DNA from 2 places in the Methylobacterium sp. Leaf106 genome. Region 2 is predicted to be linked to the other one. Evidence: predicted binding sites of a transcription regulator. Region 2 holds the regulator's gene; the other holds the start of a gene.

Region 1 (3,414 bases), 560 kb from region 2:
CGGTCCACGGGGGAGGTCATGTACGGCCGCGTGCCGCCCTATTCGGTGGTGGTCTCGGGCACGACGCCCGGCAAGGACCTGCCCGACGGTACGCCCGGCCCCGGCCTCTACTGCGCCGTCATCGTCAAGCACGTCGATGCCGGCACCCGCTCCAAGACCGCCATCAACGAGCTGCTTCGGACCTGAGACGCGCTCGCATGCGATTCGGATCGGCACTCTCCTCTTTCCCGTCGCGGAAAGAGGAGGGGCGGGCGCTCCTCATCGGCCCTGGCGCGACACAGGGCCGACCTGTGCGGCAGCGACCGGCGCGTTAGATCTTCCGTCCGATACAGACCGTCCCGGATGAGGCGTTGCCAGCGATGATCGAGCCTGCCCACTCCACCCGTGGCTTTCAGCTCGACGTGCTGGAGCGCAAGGTCCCGACTCCCTGCGACATCGTCGGGAGCGGCCCGGCGGCCCTACTCCTGCCGGCCCTGTCGTCGATCTCGGCACGAGCGGAGATGCGGCCCCTCGCCAAGATTCTGGGCCACGACTACCGTTGCCTCATTCCCGACTGGCCCGGCTTCGGCAACCATCCGCGGTCCCGCATCGCCATGGAGCCGGAGACCTTCCACGCCTTCATGGATTCCCTGCTCGCGGCATTGCCCGGCCCCTACGCCATCGGCATCGCGGCGGGTCATGCGGGGCCCTATCTCGTGGCGGCCGCACGGCGGCATCCGGGTGTGTTCGACCGGCTCGTCCTCATTGCACCCACCTGGCGTGGGCCGCTGCCCACCGCTCTGGGCGACTCGCGCCGCGGCTGGCTCTCGGGCATCCGCAAGGCCATCGAACTTCCGCTGCTGGGCGAGGCGCTCTACCGCATCAACATCAGTCCTCCGATCATCGGCCGGATGATGCGCGCGCATGTCTATGCCGATCCGGACCACGTCACGCCCGGCATCATCGCCGACAAACACGCCGTGACGCTCCAGCCGGGGGGCCGTTTCGGCACGGCGGCCTTCGTCACCGGAGGGCTCGATCCGTTCAAGGTCCGCAAGGACTTTCTCGCCCTGATCGAGGCGGACGGACTTCCGCCGATCCTGGTTTTGCGTCCGGAGCGTGCGCCCCGCCGGTCCGGCGCCGAGATGGACGCTCTCATCGCCGCCGGCCATGTGGCCAAGGCTTCGGTTCCGGGGGCCTTGAGTCCGCATGAGGAATATCCGGGAGAGGTCGCCGCCGCGATCCTCGCCGGCATCCGATAGGGGTCTCGTGCGCGGACCTGCGGGCAAACCTGTTACGGATCGACGAAATGTCATGCGCTCAGGGTGCCATACGAGTGTCGTTCAGGAACCCTATGGCTCCCCTATCGCTTGCCATTCCCGACGCATTTCACCCTGAGCCGCCGCCATGTATTCTTTGTTTCCCGCTCTCGCGTCGCTCGCCTTCACGTCCTGCGCCCTGATGGCGGCTCCTGCCTTGGCGCAGGCACCCGCGCCGAACACGGCCGACAGCAAAGCCACGAGCGGAAAGCCTCGTTCGGCGCCGGCCGTCGCCACGACGCCGTTGACGCCGGAGATGCCGGCACGCGCGCCCTATCTGTCCGACGCCACCGCGCCCGATACGGTCGCGATCCTGCCCCCGCCGCCGCGGGGACAATCGGCGGCGGAGACGGCGGACAAGACCATCTTCGCAGGGACCCGCGCCCTGAAGGGCAGCGCGCGCTGGGAACTCGCCACGGCGGATGTGGCGGACGGCCCCTCGGCCATCCTCGATGATTTCGCCTGCGTGCTCGGCCGCAAAATCGATCAGTCCCGCTCCCCGGCACTAATGACCCTGCTCGAACGCACCCGCCTCGATATCGGCCGGGCCACCCGCCCGCTCAAGGAGCATTACCGTCGCCTGCGGCCCTTCGTCGGCAACGAGGCCGAGATCTGCGTGGCGCGCACCCGCGAGCTCGGCGATGCCTTCAGCTTCCCGTCCAGCCATGCGACGCAAGGGTGGGCCTACGCGTCCATCCTCGCCGCACTGGTGCCGGAGAAAGCGACGCAGTTCTTCGTCCGCGGCAAGGCCTACGGCGAGAACCGCATCGTCTGCGGCGTGCATTGGGCCAGCGACGTGGAAGCCGGCCGGACGACGGCAAGCGTCGTCGTCAGCGCGCTCCAGGGCGATCCGGGCTTCCGCGCGGATCTCGAAAAGGCACGGGCGGAGATCGGCAAGAACCTGTCGCAGGAAGGCTCGCCGCCGGACGCGGCGATCTGTGCCCGCGAGACCTCGGCCCTGCGCGAACCCATCCTGTAGACGGCTACGGGGGCGCGGCGGCGGCCGAGCCCCTGAGCGCGGGTCACGCCGGGCGCGCCCCGACACACCCGCCAAGCCCCTTCGATCTTGCCAAAACGAAGAAAAGCCCGACCGTTGATCCCGGTCGGGCCTTTCTTCGTTTTCCCGTGAAACGGAAGGAAAGGGGCTTACGCCCTTACCCCGCCGTCGTCTTGTTCCGTCTCCGGCGTCGGGCGAGGAGATTGAGAGCCTCGACGCCGGCCGAGAAGGCCATGGCGGTGTAGATGTAGCCCTTCGGCACGTGGGCGCCGAAACCTTCCGCGATCAGCGTCATGCCGATCATGATGAGGAAGCCGAGCGCCAGCATCACCACGGTGGGGTTGGCGTCGATGAAGCGCGCCAGCGGGTCGGCTGCCAGCAGCATGACGGTGACGGCAGTGATGACGGCGATCACCATGATCGGCACGTGATCGGTCATGCCCACCGCCGTGATGATGCTGTCGATGGAAAAGACGAGGTCGAGGACCAGGATCTGCCCGACGGCGGCGGCGAAGCTCAGCACCACCGGGGAGGACGCATCCTCGTGGCCGTCATCGGGATCGACGGTCTCGTGGATCTCCTTCGTCGCCTTCCACAAGAGGAACAGGCCGCCGCCGATGAGGATCATGTCCCGCCAGGAGAAGGCCTTGCCGAAGATCTCGAAGACCGGCTGCGTCAGGTGGACGATGTAGGCGACGGTGCCGAGCAGGCCGAGACGCAGGACCAGCGCGAGGCCGATGCCGATGCGGCGGGCCTTGGTCTGCTGATGGGCCGGCAGCTTGTTGGTGAGGATCGAGATGAAGATCAGATTGTCGATGCCGAGCACCACCTCCATCACGATGAGGGTGGCGAGCGCCACCCAGGCGGTCGGGTCTGCGGCGAGTTGAAGAAGGGAATCCACGGGGAGAGAACCTCGAACGTCGTCAGGTCGGAAAGCGGCTGAAGATCAGGATGCGGCGGGGATGATGCCGGGGCGGTCTGCGGGTTCCGGCGCATAGATCCGGATGGCCTTCGGCACGACCTTGAAATGGGCCGGCGTGTAGGTGGAGAGCTCCCCGTCGGTGTTCACCGGCCGAGGCTTCTTCGTCTTCACCACAATCTCGGTGGTGTTGAAGGCGC
Region 2 (3,414 bases):
CGATCCGGGCGGAAAAGGATCGCCTCCTGAGCATCGAGAACCTCGAAGGCAGCAGGTTCAACGACCGTCTCACGGGCAACGTCATGAGCAACACGATCCACGGCGGCGCCGGCAACGACGACATCGACGGTCATCTCGGTGCGGACCGGATGTACGGCGAGGCCGGCAACGACACCTACGTCGTCGATCAATCCGGCGATCGCGTCTTCGAAGCGAAGGATGCCGGGCAGGACACCGTCAAGACGAGCGTCAGCTACGTCCTCGCCGCCGGACAGGCGATCGAGACCCTGGCCACGGCGAAAGCGACGGGCACGGGCGCGATGAACCTCACCGGCAACGAGTTCGCTCAGGCGCTTGTCGGCAACAACGGCGCCAACCTCCTCGATGGCAAGGGCGGCGCCGACACGATGACCGGGTATGCGGGGAATGATACCTATGTCGTCGACAATGCCGGCGACGTTGTCGTCGAGGCGGCCGATCGCGGCATCGACGCCGTCCGCTCGTCCATCAGCTTGACCTTGGCGGCCAACGTCGAAAACCTCACGCTAGTCGGCACGGCTGCACTCAACGGCACCGGCAACGCTCTCGCCAACACTCTCACCGGCAATGCCGCCGCCAACCTCCTCGACGGCAAGGCCGGCGCCGACATCATGGCCGGCGGCGCGGGATCGGACACCTACATCGTCGACAATATCGGCGACAAAGCCGTCGAAGTGAGCGGCGGCGGTGACACCGACCTCGTCAAGGCATCCGTGTCCTTCTCGCTCGGGGGTTCCTACGTGGAACACCTGACGCTGACCGGCACCGAGAATCTCAGCGCCACCGGCAACTCGCTCGACAACGTCCTCAGGGGCAATGCCGGCGTCAACGTCCTCGACGGTAAGACGGGCGCGGACACGATGATCGGCGGTGCCGGCTCCGACACCTACATCGTCGACAACATTCGCGACAAAGCCGTGGAGGGGAGCGACGGCACCGGCATCGACCTCGTCAAGGCGTCGGTGTCCTTCTCGCTAGGGGGTTCCCACGTGGAGAACCTGACGCTGACTGGCACCGGCAACCTCAACGCCACCGGCAACACGCTCCTCAACGTGCTCAAGGGCAATGCCGGCGCCAACCATCTCGACGGTGGCCTCGGGGCGGATACGCTGACGGGTCTGGCGGGCGAGGATACCTTCGTGTTCAGCACGAAGCTCGGCGCGACCAATATCGACCACATCACCGATTTCTCGGCCGGGATCGACACGATCCAGCTCTCGAAGAGCATCTTCGCGGCGCTCTCGGCCGATGACCTCGCGGCGGCGTTCAAGGACCTGGGTGTGACCGGCGCGAAGATCGATGCGGACGACCGCATTCTCTACAATCGCGACACCGGTGCCCTGTCCTACGACGCCGATGGCAGCGGCACCACGGCCAAGGTGGTCCAGTTCGCCATCATCGACAACCACGATAAGGCGACGCTGACGCACCTCGATTTCCTGCTGGCGTAAGCGTCCCGACACGCCCTGGCCGAATGAGACTCATTCGGCCAGGGCTGCTCGGACGTTCAGGCCCCATGGTGCCCCCGAGATCATGCCGAAGCGGCCCGTAAAGAGTTCCGGGGTCGAACTCCCGGCCTCGTTGCCCGGTGGCAGCCCGCAGCCGCGGCGACCTCCCGTCGTCGAGATCCGGGCGCTCGTTCCAGGCGGAGCGGCGCGAAGCCGGACCCGCTCTCACTCGTCCGTCGAGAACATCTCGTCGAAGGAATAGCCGGAGCCGCGCACGGTACGGATCGGGTCGCTCTGGCGCGGGCGGTTGATGGCCTTGCGCAGGCGGCCCACATGCACGTCCACCGTGCGTTCGTCGATATAGACGTCGTGGCCCCAGACCCCGTCGAGGAGCTGCTCGCGCGAGAACACCCGGCCGGGGCTCTGCATCAGGAACTCGAGGAGCTTGAACTCGGTGGGGCCGAGATGGATCTCGCGGCCCTGGCGGCGGATGCGGTGGCTGACGCGGTCGAGTTCGATATTGCCGGCGATGAGCAGGTCCGCCACGTGGCTCGGCTTGGCCCGGCGCAGGAGCGCGCGGACCCGGGCGAGCAGTTCCGGCACCGAGAACGGCTTGACGATGTAATCGTCGGCGCCGGTGCCGAGGCCGCGGATGCGGTCGCCCTCCTCGCCGCGCGCCGTCAGCATGATGACCGGCAGCCGCTCGGTCTCGCGCCGGGCGCGGATGCGGCGGCACAACTCGATGCCGGAGAGACCGGGCATCATCCAGTCGAGGAGGACGAGGTCGGGAACCTGCTCCTGAAGGCGCAGATCGGCTTCGTCGCCGCGGGCGGCGGTGTCGACGACGAAGCCCTCCGCCTCGAGGTTGTAGCGGAGGAGAAGGGTGAGGGCCTCCTCGTCCTCGACGATCAGGATGCGCGTACTCATGCGGGTGTTTTCAGGGTGAGGGCGGCCGTCCCGTCACGCACGGGACGGCCGCGCGACGATCGTGCCGGAATGGCCCGACCGGAGGGACGGTCAGGCGCTGGCGGGCAACGACACGGTGGCGTAGTTCGATGCGTCGTTCTTCGGGCGATCCTGTTCGGCCAGTTCGTTCGTGCCGGTGACGAGGTAGTGGATCGTCTCGGCGATGTTGGTGGTGTGGTCGCCGATCCGCTCGATGTTCTTGGCGCAGAACAGCAGGTGCGTGCAGAACGAGATGTTGCGCGGGTCTTCCATCATGTAGGTCAGCAATTCGCGGAAGAGCGAGTTGTAGAGTGCGTCGATGGCGTCGTCACGCTCCCAGACGTCGAGGGCGGCCTTCACGTCCTGGCTCGCATAGGCGTCGAGGACGTCCTTCAGCTGCTCCTGCACCAGGTCGCCCATGTGCTGGACGGCGATGACGATCTTCTGCGGCTGGATCTGCTCGGCGATGGCCACCACGCGCTTGGCGACGTTCTTGGAGAGGTCGCCGATCCGCTCGAGATCGTTCGAGACGCGGATGGCCGAGACCGTCTCGCGCAGGTCGATGGCGAGGGGCTGACGCTTGGCGATGAGCAGGATCGCCCGCTCCTCGATCTCGTGCTGGAGGGCGTCGAGGCGCTTGTCGGCGCCGATCACCGCCTGGGCCAGGGGCACGTCCCGGCGCACCAGGGCGTTGCCGGAATCGGTCATCATCTTCTCGGCGATCCCGCCCATCTCGGAAATCGAGCGGCGCAGGTTTTCCAGTTCCGTATCGTAGGAACTGACGATGTGGTTGGGCATGCTCGCACTCCTCGACCGAGGCCGCCTCGGGCGGCCTGCATCGCGTAGGATCGGGATCGGGTCCGGTGCCGCGGAACGCGGCCCCGGCGGGCTCAGCCGAAGCGGCCGGTGATGTAGTCCTGGGTCTGGCGCTTCTCGGGGTTCATGAAGATCCGCGTGGTGGGGCCGAACTCCACAAGCTCGC

The links. The regulator PhoB, encoded in region 2, activates phosphate uptake and scavenging genes when phosphate is short. The targets are predictions, from matches to a motif close to TGTCATNNANCTGTCAT.
Region 1: ASF34_RS08260 (acid phosphatase) is a predicted target of PhoB. The motif match lies at 1,306-1,322, and genes of this name have one in related genera.

The regions. Positions count from the first base shown of each region.
Region 1 covers NZ_LMNB01000012.1:74,627-78,040, forward strand. Annotated here, with positions in the region: gene dapD (2,3,4,5-tetrahydropyridine-2,6-dicarboxylate N-succinyltransferase) at 1-186, shown strand, start outside; gene ASF34_RS08255 (alpha/beta fold hydrolase) at 360-1,241, shown strand; gene ASF34_RS08260 (acid phosphatase) at 1,387-2,277, shown strand; gene ASF34_RS08265 (TerC family protein) at 2,453-3,196, opposite strand; gene ASF34_RS08270 (lipid kinase) at 3,242-3,414, opposite strand, start outside.
Region 2 covers NZ_LMNB01000012.1:629,727-633,140, reverse strand. Annotated here, with positions in the region: gene ASF34_RS10700 (calcium-binding protein) at 1-1,490, shown strand, start outside; gene phoB (phosphate regulon transcriptional regulator PhoB) at 1,713-2,414, opposite strand; gene phoU (phosphate signaling complex protein PhoU) at 2,505-3,230, opposite strand; gene pstB (phosphate ABC transporter ATP-binding protein PstB) at 3,323-3,414, opposite strand, start outside.